Linked DNA regions of Thiohalobacter thiocyanaticus. The protein of the gene in region 1 interacts with the protein of each later gene in a pairwise test. Links are inferred from orthologs where the notes say so. Each region holds a gene or a part of one and is shown in the gene's direction. Other genes may lie near its edges. The genes, in order: CFK21_RS00900 and clpB.

The links.
Region 2: the proteins of CFK21_RS00900 (region 1) and clpB interact in binary tests that used the Escherichia coli proteins (3 or more experiments, as listed by UniProt). The link is inferred for Thiohalobacter thiocyanaticus from one-to-one orthologs.

The regions. Positions count from the first base shown.
Region 1 is NZ_AP018052.1:191,059-198,503, reverse strand. The notes cover bases 4,475-7,445. They hold CFK21_RS00900 (sulfurtransferase TusA family protein), read left to right. Parts: upstream 4,475-5,828; coding sequence 5,829-6,062; downstream 6,063-7,445. Other genes in these bases: CFK21_RS00895 (cation diffusion facilitator family transporter), read left to right, coding at 6,274-7,445; CFK21_RS00905 (tRNA (5-methylaminomethyl-2-thiouridylate)-methyltransferase), read left to right, coding at 4,795-5,832; CFK21_RS00910 (hypothetical protein), read left to right, coding at 4,475-4,570. In the rest of the region: CFK21_RS00930 (D-glycero-alpha-D-manno-heptose-1,7-bisphosphate 7-phosphatase), read right to left, coding at 1-228; CFK21_RS00925 (MazG nucleotide pyrophosphohydrolase domain-containing protein), read right to left, coding at 237-572; glyS (glycine--tRNA ligase subunit beta), read right to left, coding at 748-2,820; glyQ (glycine--tRNA ligase subunit alpha), read right to left, coding at 2,817-3,749; more of CFK21_RS00910, read left to right, coding at 3,998-4,474. UniProt on the Escherichia coli protein: Involved in thiosulfate metabolism.
Region 2 is NZ_AP018052.1:2,781,514-2,789,137, reverse strand. Bases 2,962-6,111 are described here. They hold clpB (ATP-dependent chaperone ClpB), read left to right. Parts: upstream 2,962-3,310; coding sequence 3,311-5,911; downstream 5,912-6,111. Other genes in these bases: CFK21_RS12830 (DUF502 domain-containing protein), read right to left, coding at 2,962-3,062. Outside these bases: CFK21_RS12845 (ZIP family metal transporter), read left to right, coding at 275-1,069; CFK21_RS12840 (glycine cleavage system protein R), read left to right, coding at 1,274-1,795; def (peptide deformylase), read left to right, coding at 1,821-2,330; more of CFK21_RS12830, read right to left, coding at 2,469-2,961; CFK21_RS12820 (alkaline phosphatase family protein), read left to right, coding at 6,307-7,470; CFK21_RS12815 (hypothetical protein), read left to right, coding at 7,618-7,624. UniProt on the Escherichia coli protein: Part of a stress-induced multi-chaperone system, it is involved in the recovery of the cell from heat-induced damage, in cooperation with DnaK, DnaJ and GrpE. Acts before DnaK, in the processing of protein aggregates.

The DNA.
Region 1 (7,445 bases):
GGCGTTGCTTGCGGCCTGGGACAGGCGGTTGTGCAGCCGGGTCAGCCGATCCAGCGCCGTGGCGGGGTCGCCGTCCCTGACGGGTGTCCCTGTGACCAGTACCCGCCGGTCGGCGCGGCTGAGGCGGGCAATGGCCTCCAGGCTGCCGGGGCGCGGATTCCACTGATCGGGCGCGGCGTCACGGCTGGTGTCACGAATGACGTCAAGGTCGACGATGACGGGCTGCATGCGGCTGCTCAGGTGTCACGGAACTCGGAGACGCGGATGCGGCCGTTCACCATGCGGGCATCGCGCTGCATGATTTTGTCCATCTTGTCCCAGAAGGCCTGTTTGAGATCGAAGTCCTCGGCAATCGCCGTGCCCATGATCAGGATCAGCAGGTCGGCGCACTCCTCGGCGAGCTTGCCTGTGTCCTTGCCCTTGGTCACGCAGGCGGCGATCTCGCCCAGTTCCTCGGCCATCAGGGCGATGCGGTAGGTCATGTCCTCGCCGCCGGTGTTCTTGAAGTCGTGCTTGTCATGAAAGGCCTGCACCGCGGCCAGCATGTCAGCGTAGGAATCCGGGTTGCTCATGGGACCTCCCGTGTAGGATGTGTGGAGCAAAGCGCAACCCATCGTTGAGCAGTTCATTCGATGGGTTACAGCGCATGGCGCTTCCACCCATCCTACACCACTGCACGAGCAGCAAAATATTCTGGTTTCTTAGCGCCTTTGCGCCTCTGCGTTGAGGTTTTGTTCTCAGTCTAGCCTACTGCAGCCGAGACAGGTCCGCCGCGCCCAGGAACAGTGCCTGCAGCCCCTGCAGCAGGGCCAGGCGGTTGTCGCGCAGGGCCGGGTCTTCGGCCATCACCATGACCTGATCGAAGAAGCTGTCGACCGGCTCGCGCAGGGCGGCCAGCAGGCACAGGGCCTCGGTGTATTGGCCGCCCTCGAACAGTGGCTCAACCTTCGGGCGCAGCTGCTCGACGGCCGAGTGCAGTGCCTGCTCGGCCGGTTCTTTCAGCAGCCCGGCATCGACCTGATCCGGCACCGTGGACTCAGCCTTGCGCAGGATGTTGCCGATACGCTTGTTGGCCGCGGCCAGGCTCTCGGCCTCGGGCAGCCGGGCGAATTCGCGCACCGCCTCGATGCGGCGATGGAAATCGAGCGGCCGGGTCGGGGTCTGTGCCCGCACCGCTTCGAAGATATGGATATCCAGGCCTGTTTCACTGTAGTAGGCGCGCAGCCGGTCGAGCATGAACTCGAATACCTCGGCGGTCACATGGCCGGCCTTGATCTCCGGTGCGAAACCGCCGGCACTTTCATCCAGCAGTGAGTGCAGGTCCAGGTCAAGTTCGCATTCGATCAGGATGCGCACGATGCCGAGTGCGGCCCGGCGCAGGGCGAAGGGATCCTTGTCGCCGGTGGGCGCCTGGCCGATGGCGAAAATGCCGACCAGGGTGTCCAGCCGGTCGGCGATGGCCAGTGCCTGGCCGATGGCGCTCTGCGGCAGCCGGTCGCCGGCAAAGCGCGGCATGTATTGCTCGTCCAGGGCCTGCGCGACTTCAGCGGACTCACCATCGTGCAGCGCATAGTAGCGGCCCATCACGCCCTGCAGTTCCGGAAACTCGAAGACCATCTGGGTGAGCAGGTCGCACTTGGCCAGCAGCGCGGCGCGTTCGGCCTGATCCGGATCGGCCTCGATGGCGGCGGCGATGGTGCGGCCCAGCCGTGCCACCCGCTGCGATTTGTCCAGCAGGGTACCGAGCTTATTCTGGAACACCATGCTGGCCAGTCGTTCCTGGCGGCTTGCCAGCGGCTGTCTGCGGTCCTGCGTCCAGAAGAAGGCGGCGTCGGTCAGGCGCGGGCGGATCACGCGTTCGTTGCCGGCGCGGACCTGATCCGGGTCGCGGCTCTCCAGGTTGGCGACGGTGACGAAATGCGGCAGCAGGCTGCCGTTGCCATCCACCACGGGAAAGTACTTCTGGTGATCCTGCATGGAGGAGATCAGCGCCTCGGCCGGGACCTCCAGGAACTCGGGATCGAAACCGCCGCTGATGGCCACCGGCCATTCCACCAGGGCAGTGACCTCGTCCAGCAGCTCGTCGTCGATCAGGGCCTCGCCCTGGAGCCGGCGCGCGGCCTCGATCACCTGGCCGCGGATGGCCTCGCGGCGGACGTCCATGTCGGCCAGCACATGGCCCTCGGTCTCGAGCAGCGGCATATAGGCGGCCGGCTCGGCGAGATACAGCGGTTCCGGGTGATGAAAGCGGTGGCCGTAGGTCTCGCGTCCGGTGGGCGTACCCAGAATCGTTGCATCGACCACCTCGTCGCCGAACAGCAGCACCACCCAGTGTACAGGCCGGACGAATTCATCGTCGCCATCGCCCCAGCGCATGCGTTTGGGGATGGGGAGCTGGCTCAGTGCCTGGGCGACGATATCGGGGATCAGATCGGCGGCGGGTCTGCCGGGCTCGAACTGCCGGTAGGCCAGCCAGGCGCCCTTGTCGGTCTCGAGGGTTTCGAGCTGCTCGACCGTCACGCCGCAGGAGCGGGCAAAGCCCTCGGCCGCCTTGGTGGGGCAGCCCTCGTCGTCGAAGGCCGCGGTGACGGCCGGGCCGCGCTTGAGCTGTTCACGGTCCTGCTGAGCGGTCTGCAGACCCTTCACCCAGACCGCCAGCCGGCGCGGGGCGGCATAGGCCACAGTGGCGGCATACTGCAGTTCGGCCTTGTCCAGCCCGGTCGTGATGCCCTGTTCGAAGGCATCACGCAGCCGGCGCAGGGCCTTCGGCGGGAGTTCCTCGGAGCCGATCTCGATCAGCAGGTCGCGGGTCTGGCTCATCCCTGGACCTCCTGCTTGAGCATCGGGAAGCCCAGTGCCTCGCGGCTGGCATAGTAGGCCTCGGCCACGGCCCGGGCCAGGGCGCGCACGCGCAGGATATAGCGCTGGCGCTCGGTGACCGAGATCGCGCTGCGGGCATCCAGCAGATTGAAGGTGTGCGAGGCCTTCAGTGCCTGCTCGTAGGCCGGCAGCGGCAGCCCGGCCTCGATCAGCTTCCGGCTCTCGCGCTCGCAGCTGTCGAACCAGGCGAACAGGGATTCAGTGTCGGCGTGCTCGAAGTTGTAGGTCGATTGCTCGACCTCGTTCTGGTGAAACACGTCGCGGTAGGTCACGGTGCCGGCCGGGGTGCGGGTCCAGACCAGGTCGAACACGCTCTCCACCCCCTGCAGGTACATGGCGATGCGCTCCAGGCCGTAGGTGATCTCGCCGGTGACCGGCTTGCAGTCCAGGCCGCCGACCTGCTGGAAATAGGTGAACTGGGTGACCTCCATGCCGTTGAGCCAGACCTCCCAGCCCAGGCCCCAGGCGCCCAGGGTGGGCGATTCCCAGTTGTCCTCGACGAAGCGGATGTCGTGCACCAGCGGATCCAGCCCCAGGTGCCTGAGCGATCCCAGGTACAGGTCCTGGATTTCCAGCGGCGAAGGCTTGAGCACCACCTGGAACTGATAATAGTGCTGCAGCCGGTTGGGGTTGTCGCCGTAGCGCCCGTCGGTGGGGCGGCGCGAGGGCTGCACATAGGCCGCGTGCCAGGGCTCGGGGCCGATGGAGCGCAGGAAGGTGGCCGGGTGGAAGGTGCCGGCGCCGACCTCCATGTCCAGCGGTTGCAGGATCACGCAGCCCTGCTCCGCCCAGTAGCTTTGCAGGGCCAGGATCAGGCCCTGGAAGGTGCCGACATCGAAACCGGACTGGGACGCAGTGGAGCTGGCCATCGCAAACATCTTGAAATTGCTGAAGGTAAAGGCCGGCAAGTATAGCCCGCCCGGGGCCGGGGGTGAAAGAGAAAATCCGGCACGGATCCGCGCCGACGGGGAGTTTCTGCCGGAATCGGGAATTGGGTATATTGAGTGTCAGGTGCCGCCGGGCAGGCCGTTCAGACCGAACCTGGCCCGGAATCTGCTAGTCAATAAACTGTAAAGGCCCCTGCGGCCCGGACCGATATATTGATTGGGAGGTGCCCATGAAGCTGGTCCTTCACCCCACGTCCACGGCGCAGTGGCAGGCGCTGGTCAACGAGGCCGAACAGGCCTGCGCGACCCACCTCGACCAGGAGTTGCAGAGCTACCTGGTGTTCCTGCTGATGCGGTTCACCTCGCGGCCGGAGCTGGCCGCCCGGGTGATCGCGCTCGATTTTCTCCACGGCATGTCATCCCGCGGCCGGCTGCAGGAGGAACAGCTGCGCGACGTGGGGGATCAGTGCCTGCTGTATTCCGGTTTCTATCCCGAACAGGCCCGCCGCCGGCTGGTGAACCATACCTATTTCGTCGACCTGGGCCGCAGCGCCTACGGCACCCTGGCCGAGCGCCTGCGCCATGCCACGGCCGAGGTCTATGCCCAGCTGGCCGAGGCCTTCGTGCACCTGCGCGATGTGCTGCAGACCATGCGCGAACTCGACCGCGAAGCTGTACTCGACCCCCTGCACAATGCCGAACTGTGGCAGCAGACCGGCAGCCGGCGGGCCTTCGCGCAGTATCGGCGCCAGACCGGCGTCATCCCGATCCCGCTGGACGAGGACACGGAAAAACCCCACTGAGCTGATGGCGGTAGCGTCAGGTATGACAGCTCGTCTCCGGCCCGGGCGGCGATAACGCAGAGCACGCAAAGGCACAGAGACGCAGGGTTTTCTTATTTTTTCATTCCTCTGAGCCTCTGCGCCTTTGCGTCCTCTGCATTGTTATCACCCAGGATTGGCCATTAACCCGCAGCTGCGGGTAAAATAGCCGGTCCGGCAAATTACCGATCCGCAATCGAAATCCCATGTCACAACGCAAGGCCGTCGCACTCATCTCCGGAGGGCTGGATTCACTCCTTGCCGCCCGCGTCATCATGGAGCAGGGCGTTCATGTGGAGGGGATCAATTTCTTCACCGGCTTCTGCGTGGAGGGGCACACCCACGCCATCCGCAATCAGGACCAGGCCAAACCGAAACGCAACAATGCGCTGTGGGTGGCCGAGCAGCTCGGCATCAAGCTGCACATCGTCGACATCATCGAGGAGTACAAGGATGTCGTCATCAATCCGAAACACGGCTACGGCGCCAATCTCAACCCCTGCCTGGACTGCAAGGTGTTCATGGTCGGCAAGGCGCGCGAGTGGATCGAGGCGCACGGGTTCGATTTCATCATCACCGGCGAAGTGATCGGCCAGCGGCCCAAGTCGCAGCGCGCCGATACCATGCCGGTGGTGGCGCATGAGTCAGGCGCCGAGGATCTGCTGCTGCGTCCGCTGTGCGCGAAGAACCTCCCCGAGACCCTGCCGGAGCGCGAGGGCTGGGTCGAGCGCGAGCGCTTGTATGATTTCAGCGGCCGCTCACGCAAGCCGCAGATGGCGCTGGCACAGCAGTTCGGCTTCGAGGACTATGCGCAGCCGGCCGGCGGCTGCTGCTTTCTCACCGACAGGCAGTATTCGACCAAGCTGGCCGATCTGTGGCAGGCGCGCGGCGAGCGTCGCTATGAACTCGATGACATCATGCTGCTCAAGGTCGGCCGGCATATCCGTCCGCGGTCCAATTTCAAGCTGATCATCGGTCGCGACGAGGGCGAGAACAACTTTCTCGAGGGTTACCGCAAGCAGTTCACCCATCTGCGCAGCACCAGTCACAAGGGCCCGCTGGTGCTGCTCGACGGCGAAGTCGACGATGCCGACCTGGAACTGGCCGCGCGCCTGCTGGGCCGCTTCAGTCAGGGGCGTGACGCGGCCGAGGTCGAGGTCGAGATCAACCGCAATGGCGAGAGCAGCACCCGCCGGGTCAGACCGCTGCCGCCGGACGAGATCCGTCAGGACTGGTACCTGTGAGCGAACATACGCTCGACGCCCGCAACATTCTCTGCCCACTGCCGGTGATCCGCACCCAGGATGCGATCGCCGAGCTCGACCCCGGCGATGTGCTGCACGTCAGCTGCACCGACCCCGGCGCGATCAACGACATCCCCACCTGGTGCCGCATCAACGGCCACGAGGTGGTCGGCATCGAGCAGGACGGCCGCGACATACGCATCAGCGTGAGGGTGGGTTCGACTGAGTGACTGGGCGGCTGCAACGCAGAAGTCGCAAAGACGCAGAGGCGCAAAGCGATTTATATGTAAATGACATTGCTTCCCTCGCCATGACGCGGCTGAAGAGTGCCCTTCCTTAATACATGTTCCTTTGCGTCTCTGCGTCTCTGCGTCCTTTGCGTTATCATCGCCGCACATAAGGTCAACCGGACACGGGCGCAATAAACGAGAGCACAACCCCATGCACGCCCATAGCCACAGCCATGTCCCCGCCACAGCGGGGAATACCGAGCGCTACCGCGAGATCCGCAAGGTCACGCTGATCGGTTCGGTGGTGGACTTCGCCCTGGGCGTGGCCAAGATCGTCGTCGGGCTGATCGCGCACTCACAGGCGCTGATCGCCGACGGCATCCATTCGCTGTCGGATCTGCTCACCGATTTCCTGGTCATCTTCGCCGCCAAGCATGCCCATCGCGAGGCCGATGCCTCTCACCCCTACGGCCACGGCCGCATCGAGACCCTGATGACGGTGGCGCTGGGCGTGACGCTGATCCTGGTGGCCGGCGGTATCGTCTGGGATGCCGGGCGGAGGCTGTTCCACCCCGACCTGCTGCTGCAGCCCGGCATGGGGGCCATGATCGTCGCCCTGCTCTCGGTGCTGTCCAAGGAGGCGATCTATCATTACACCATGCGGCTGGCGCGGCGGATCAAGTCCAATATGCTGCGCGCCAACGCCTGGCACAGCCGTTCGGATGCCATTTCCTCCATCGTGGTGATGGTGGGCATCGGCGGCACCATGGCCGGCCTGCCCTATCTCGATGCCATCGCTGCCGTGCTGGTGGGCCTGATGGTGGCGAAGATCGGCTGGGACCTGAGTTGGAGCAGCATGCGCGAGTTGATCGACACCGCCCTGGAGGAAGACGAGGTGCAGCAGATCCGTGACACCATCCGCGACGTCGGCGGTGTGCGCGAGTTGCACATGCTGCGCACCCGGCGCAGCGGCAGCGATGCCCTGGTCGATGTGCATGTCCAGGTCGATCCCAGGCTCAGCGTCTCCGAGGGCCACCAGATCGGCGAGCGGGTGCGCCAGACCCTGCTCAGGGACGTCGACGTGGTGGCGGATGTGACGGTGCACGTGGATCCGGAGGACGATTCCCGCGCCTCGCCCTGTGATCACCTGCCGCTGCGCAGCGAACTCCTCGGCCAGTTGCACAGAAACTGGGCCGGGCTCCCGGAAATGGAGCAGGTGCAGGAGATCAACCTGCACTACCTCAATGGCGAGGTGCACATCGACGTGGTACTGCCGCTGGAACTGGATCAGGGCCGCGATGCCGCCCGGGCCCTGGCCGAGCAGCTCAAACAACGTGCGACAACCGTGACCGATATCGGCCGGGTGCGGGTCCTGTTCGCCTG
Region 2 (7,624 bases), 2.6 Mb from region 1 along the record:
GACAATAACGCTGAGGATGCAGAGGCGCGGAGACGCAGAGATTTTTTATATTCATGAAGGCCCTGATTTCTCCGTCATGCCGGCGAAGGCCGGTATCTGTATGTCTTAACCCTCTGGATCCCGGCCTTCGCCGGGATGACGAAATGGAAATGGATCATAGTTCCTCTGCGTCTCTGCGCCTCCGCGTCCTCTGCGTTCACGCCGCCACCCCGGGATTACTCCGCACGCCCGCTGCGGTATGATCCCGGTTTCGCCGTAGAATAATGTCGATGCCATGCCGTTACTGAGTTGGATCCTGCTGTTCTGCCTGCTGGGCGGCGCGCTGAGCGTGATTGCCGCCGGCGCCTACCTGCTGTTCCCCGAGCGGGTCAGAACGGCCCTGCTGCCGCACCTGGTCAGCTTCGCCATCGGCGCCCTGCTGGGCGCGGCCTTCCTGGCCCTGCTGCCGCATGCCCTGGCCTCGCCCGGGATCGACGATTACCACATCATCTCCGGCACTGTGCTGCTGGGCGTACTGGGCTTTTTCCTGCTGGAGAAACTGGTGCTGTGGCGCCACTGCCACGAGGCCCACTGCGAGGTCCATGCCGTCGACGAGCCCGAGGCGCACGACCACGGCCACAGCCCGGCCGCCGGCACCCTGATACTGGTCGGCGATGCCGTGCACAACCTGGTCGATGGCGTGTTGATCGGCGCGGCCTTCCTGACCGATATTCATCTGGGAATCGTGACCAGCCTGGCGGTGGCCGCCCACGAGATCCCGCAGGAGGTGGGTGATTTCGCCATCCTGCTCAACAACGGCTACAGCCGCCTGCGGGCCTTCGTCTTCAATATCATTTCCAGCCTGGCGACCCTGGTCGGCGGCGTGATCGCCTATGTCAGCCTCAAGCAGGCCGAGGCCGCACTGCCCTTTGTGCTGGCCATTGCCGCCTCCAGCTTCATCTATGTCGCCGTGGCCGACCTGATCCCGGGCCTGCACAAGCGGGTGCACGCTGCCGCCACCGCCCAGCAGGTGGTCCTGATCGCCGCCGGCGTGCTGGTCATCTACGCCGCCCACGCGACGTTGCATTGAGGAGAAAGAGCGCCACGGAATACACGGAAAACACGGACAATTGCTGGTTGCTTGCTGCAGCATCTGTAGGTCGGGTTAGCGAAGCGTAACCCGACGCAGTCCGCGGTTCGTGTGTCGGGTTATGCCCTGCGGGCTGATCCGACCTACGCATCATTGACTTCATATTTTCCGTGCTTTCCGTGGCCATTTTTTACGGAGAAACTTATGAGCGGATGGTTCATGGTGACGTTGGTCGGCGCGGACCGGGCCGGGATCGTGGCCAAGGTGGCCTCGGCCCTGTTCGAGGGCGGGGCCAACCTCGGCGAGGCCTCGATGATGCGCCTGGGCGGCAACTTCACCATCATGCTGATGGTGAGGTTCGGCGGCAGTGTGAAGCAGCTGCAGTCGCTGCTGGACAACGAGGCCGAATCACTCGGTCTGCGTCTGCATGTGGACCGGATCGAGGGCGGTCTGCATCGGCACCATATTCCGGATGTGCGGGTGACCGTCTACGGCGCCGACCGCGCCGGGATCGTTGCCCAGGTCACTTCGGCCCTGGCCGAGGCGGGCCTGGATATCACCGATCTGCAGTCCGACGTCGGCGGCAGCGAGACCGAACCGCTCTATGTCATGACCATCGAGGGTCGGGCCCGCGAGGGCATCGAGGCGCTGCGCTCGGCGCTGGAGATCGTGCATCGCGAGGGCATGGACGTGGACATCGAGCCGATCGAGACGCTGATCGGGTGAGGCAGCGTTTACCCGGAACCCAAGCATGGCTGTTTTTGACATCCTGACCTATCCCGACGAGCGCCTGAAGCAGGTCTCCGAACCGGTGGCCGCGTTCGATCAGTCGCTGCGTGACTTCATCGCCGATCTGGAACAGACCCGCCGCACCGGTCCCGGGGCGGTGGGCATCGCCGCGCCGCAGGTGGGACAGTTCATCCGGGTGGTGATCGTGGATGTGTCGCAGATGAAAAAGCCGGTGCCGAATCACGGCTACCTGGTGCTGGTCAATCCCGAAATCACCGAGTGGGAGGGCTATGCCCTGGGGCGGGAAGGCTGCCTGTCGGTGCCGGACTACACCGGCAACGTGATCCGGGCCGAACGCGTCCACCTGGAGGCGTGCGATCCCGACGGCAATCCGCTGACCTTCGACATGGAGGGGTTCGAGGCACGCGCCGTGCAGCACGAGATGGACCACCTGGACGGGCTGCTGTTCCTCGACCGGCTGGTCAGCCGGCGCAACGACCTGTTCCGGCGCAAGGTGTACAAAAAATCCTGAGAGCGCCACGGAATACACGGAAAATTGCGTGTAGACAATGCCGGCCTGTTGCCCGGCGCGCAGCGTCGGGGCAACATATTGATATTCTCATGTCCGTGTTTTCCGTGTTTTCCGTGTATTCCGTGGCGCTCTTGAACTTCATTTCTCCCCACCCTTCACCCCCGCGGTGATGACGAACCGCAGCGCATCCTCCATCGGCATGTCCACCGGCTCCAGCCGGTCGCGGTTGATCAGCAGCGTGTAGCCACCGAGCTGGTAGCTCATGGGCAGGTAGACCAGCACCCGCTGGCTGTCGCCGCCCTCCGCGTTGTTTGCCAGCTTCGGATCCGGGTCCGTGACCAGGCCGATCACTTCGGTATCATCCCAGAGCCTGACCTTCACCGGTCGCCCGGTGTCCTGACGGTCCTGCATATGGGCAACGAAATCGGTGAAGTCGCTGATGGTGGAGTAGAGCGTCTTGATGATGGGAATTCGGCGGAACACGGCGTCGTTGAGCCGCAGCAGCAGCTTCATCAGCGGCAGCCGCACCACCAGGCCGATGATCGTGATGACGATCAGGGCCAGCACCAGTCCGGTGCCCGGCCAGTACCAGCCCTCCGGCAGCAGCAGCCGTACTGCCCGCCCCATGATGCGTTCCGCGCCCATGGCGAGCAGCCAGGCCAGGTAGAGGGTCAGGGTCACCGGCAGCACGGTCGCCAGGCCCTGCAGGAATGCCTTGCCGATCTGATTCATAAGCCGTTCCTCCGCTTGCCGGCGATGCCCGGTCGAGCCGCCCGTGGGGCCGATCATACCCATCCCGCCGCCCGCGAGACAGCCGCCGGGGTCACGTTCTGCTGAGTTGAATCAATGCGTTTCCGCCGCTATCTGCTATATCTGACAGAAAACAGGCCGCCGGGAGCCGCCAGCATGGCTTGAAATGTTCCCGTTGCCGCCCCATCTGTAGGGTAATCAGAAATCAGGCGAGTGGAGAGACGAAAATCATGCGGATGGACAAGCTGACCAGCAAGTTCCAGATGGCGCTGGCCGACGCCCAGAGCCTGGCCGTGGGCCAGGATCACCAGTTCATCGAACCGGTGCATGTGCTGATCGCGCTGCTGGACCAGGAGGGCGGTTCGGTCCGCCACCTGCTGACCCAGGCCGACGTCAATGTCAACCTGCTGCGCTCGCAGCTGGGCGAGGCACTGGAGAAACTGCCCCGGGTCGAGGGCAGCGCCGGCGAGGTGCACATCTCCAACGATCTGGGCCGGCTGCTCAATATCACCGACAAACTGGCCCAGCAGCGCAAGGATCAGTACATCTCCAGCGAGCTGTTCGTGCTGGCCGCGGTCGAGGACAAGGGCGCGGTCGGCGAACTGCTGCGCAAGGCCGGTGCCAGTAAGGGACTGCTCGAGCAGGCCGTCGACAACATGCGCGGTGGCGCCAGGGTCGACGACCCGAATGCCGAGGACCAGCGCCAGGCGCTGGAGAAATACACCATCGACATGACCGAGCGGGCCGAGCAGGGCAAGCTGGATCCGGTCATCGGCCGCGACGACGAGATCCGCCGCACCATCCAGGTGCTGCAGCGCCGCACCAAGAACAACCCGGTGCTGATCGGCGAGCCCGGCGTGGGCAAGACCGCCATTGTCGAGGGCCTGGCCCAGCGCATCGTCAATGGCGAGGTGCCGGACGGCATCAAGGGCAAACGCCTGCTGTCCCTGGACATGGGCGCGCTGATCGCCGGGGCCAAGTTCCGCGGCGAGTTCGAGGAACGCCTCAAGGGCGTGCTCAACGACCTGGCCAAGCAGGAAGGCCAGGTCATCCTGTTCATCGATGAGCTGCACACCATGGTCGGCGCCGGCAAGGCCGAGGGCGCGATGGACGCCGGCAATATGCTCAAGCCCGCGCTGGCTCGCGGCGAGCTGCACTGCGTGGGTGCGACCACCCTGGATGAATACCGCAAGTACATCGAAAAGGACGCCGCCCTGGAACGTCGGTTCCAGAAAGTGCTGGTCGATGAACCCAGCGAAGAGGACACCATCGCCATCCTGCGCGGGCTGAAGGAGAAGTACGAGGTCCACCACGGGGTGGAGATCACCGATCCGGCCATCGTCGCCGCGGCCACCCTGTCGCACCGCTACATCACCGATCGCCAGCTGCCCGACAAGGCCATCGACCTGGTCGACGAGGCCGCCTCGCGCATCCGCATGGAGATCGACTCCAAACCCGAGGAGATGGATCGTCTGGAGCGGCGCATGATCCAGCTCAAGATCGAGCGCGAGGCGCTGAAGAAGGAAAGCGACGAGGCGTCCAGGAAGCGCCTGACCACGCTGGAGGAGGAGTTGGTTCGGCTGGAGCGCGAGTTCTCCGACCTGGAGGAGATCTGGAAGGCCGAGAAGGCCTCGGTCCAGGGCACCCATCATGTCAAGGAGGAACTGGAGCGCGCCCGCAAGGAACTGGAGACCGCCCAGCGTGCCGGGGATCTCACCCGCGCCGGCGAACTGCAGTACGGCAGGATCCCGGAGCTGCAGAAGCAGCTGGACCTGGCCACTCAGGCCGAGATGCAGGAGATGAAACTGCTGCGCAACCGCGTCACCGACGAGGAGATCGCCGAGGTGGTCTCCAAGTGGACCGGCATCCCGGTGTCCAAGATGCTGGAGGGCGAGCGCGAGAAGCTGCTGCGTATGGAGGAAGCCATCCGCGACCGCGTGGTGGGCCAGGACGAGGCGGTCAAGGCCGTCTCCGACGCCATCCGCCGCTCGCGCGCCGGCCTGTCGGATCCCAACCGGCCCAACGGCTCGTTCCTGTTCCTGGGTCCGACCGGTGTCGGCAAGACCGAGTTGACCAAGGCACTGGCCAATTTTCTGTTCGACACCGAAGAGGCCATGGTGCGCATCGACATGTCCGAGTTCATGGAGAAGCATTCGGTCGCGCGCCTGATCGGCGCCCCGCCCGGCTATGTCGGCTACGAGGAGGGCGGCTACCTGACCGAGGCGGTGCGCCGCAAGCCCTACTCGGTGATCCTGCTCGACGAGGTCGAGAAGGCGCATCCGGACGTGTTCAACGTGCTGCTGCAGGTGCTGGACGACGGGCGCCTGACCGACGGCCAGGGCCGGACCGTGGATTTCCGCAACACCGTGATCGTGATGACCTCCAACCTGGGCTCCGAGCAGATCCAGCAGCTGTCCGGCGAGGAGAACTACGACCGGATGAAGTCCGCCGTGATGGAGGTCGTGGGCGGCTACTTCCGGCCCGAGTTCATCAACCGCGTCGACGAGGTGGTGGTGTTCCATCCGCTGGGGCGCGAGCAGATCCGCGAGATCGCCAACATCCAGATCGATTACCTGCGCGCGCGCCTGGCCGACCGCGACATGGAGCTTGCGCTCAGCGATGCCGCGCTGGACAAGCTGGGCGAGGCCGGTTTCGATCCGGTCTACGGCGCCCGGCCGCTCAAGCGCGCCATCCAGCATCAGCTGGAGAACCCGCTGGCCCAGCATATCCTGGCCGGCGAGTTCGGTCCCGGGACCCGTATCGAGGTCGATGTGCGCGACGGCGAACTGGACTTCCACAAGACCGACAAGCAGGCCGCTTCGGCGGCCTGATGGCCGGATGTGTGCGGCATAGGTGAAAACTGCTTATGCGGCGGCGGACCCGACGCGCATTTGCGTCATTGCCGTAGGATGGGTGAAGCAAAGCGGAACCCATCATTGCCTGAGAAGCGATGGGTTACGCTGCGCTTCACCCATCCTACGGCGTCGGATTGTTTCAATAGATTTACCTGTCCGGACTTGATTTAGATCAGCGCAGGGTCTATCTAATATCTATACAGTTTGAACCTGGAAATGGTTGGAACTGTGAGACTCCTCCACCTGATACTGGTGACATTACCTCGCCAAGTCAGGCGTGCCCCGTGTCCCCCGCGGGGCTTTTTTTGTCTTGAGTGAGGAGTGAGGGGGGTGTCTTGAACCCGTTGCTGTCCCCGGCGTAAGGTGCCGGTATGATCAAGCCGGACTATCATGGCGGCAGCCTGGTGAACCTGATGCAGAGCCTGCGCGCCGCGCTGGGGACGGGCGGGTCGGATGCATGCCTGCCGCTGACCGGGCTGGACCTGAAGGAACTGGCGGCGGCCCGTCACATCCTGCTGGTCGTCATCGATGGCCTGGGCGAGAACGTACTGCGGCAGTTCCCCGATTCCAGCCTGGCCCGGGCCTCGCGCCGTATTCTGACCTCGGTGTTTCCCACCACTACCGCCAGCGCCATCACCAGCCTGCTCACCGGCCGGCCGCCGCGTCAGCATGCTGTGACCGGCTGGTTCCAGTGGCTGCGCGAGGCCGGGGTCGTCGCGACCATTCTGCCCTTCGTAACCCGGGCCGGCGGCGTGGATCTGCGCAAGCTGGGACTGTCGGTGCCGCAGGTGATCGACACCCGTCCCTTCCTGGCCGATGTCGAGCGGACCTGCCGTGCCTGGCTGCCCGAGGCCATTGTCAATTCCCCCTACAGTACCACCCTGACCGCGCCGGCCGTCCGCACCGGCTATGCCTCGCTGGAACGACTGGGCGAAGGCCTGGTGCAGCAGCTGCGCCTGCAGCCGGAACCGAGCCTGACCTGGATCTACTGGCCGGAACTCGACAGCTGCATTCATCATGAGGGCGTGGCCAGTCCCGCGACGGCGGTGCTGTTCGAGGCGCTTGATGAGTGGTGGGTCGGGTTGACGCGGGAGTTGGCCGGCACCGATAGCCTGGTGCTGTTGACCGCGGATCATGGCCACATCGATACGGCTGCGGATCGTCATGTGCGCCTGGAGCAGCATCCCGAACTGCGCGACTGCCTGACCCTGCCGTTGTGCGGTGAGCCGCGTGCGGCCAGTTGTTATGTGCGCCCGCGTGCCCGGCAGCGTTTCGAGGACTATGTCACCACCCAACTGGCCGGGTATTGCACCCTGCTGCCGGCCGCCGATCTGGTGGCGCAGGGCTGGCTGGGGCCGGGCGAGTCGCATCCGGAGCTCGACAGCCGCCTGGGCGATTATGTGCTGCTGATGAAGGACAACTATGTCATCAAGGATACCCTGGGCGATGAAAGGCCTTTCAGCTTCGCCGGTGTGCACAGCGGTGCGAGTCGGGAGGAGATGGAGGTTCCGCTGATCGTTCAGCCGTGCGGGTGATGTGGACAGCGGCCCTGATCCGGGTCGGTCCTTATCAATGAAATCATTGTGTTATACAGTCCTGCGGCAGCAATCCCAGCCGCCGTTAAAGCCTGCGGCCGGCCGGCCGTTAAACTCGGTAGACCCGCAGACCGCAGAGTAATCGCAATGGATA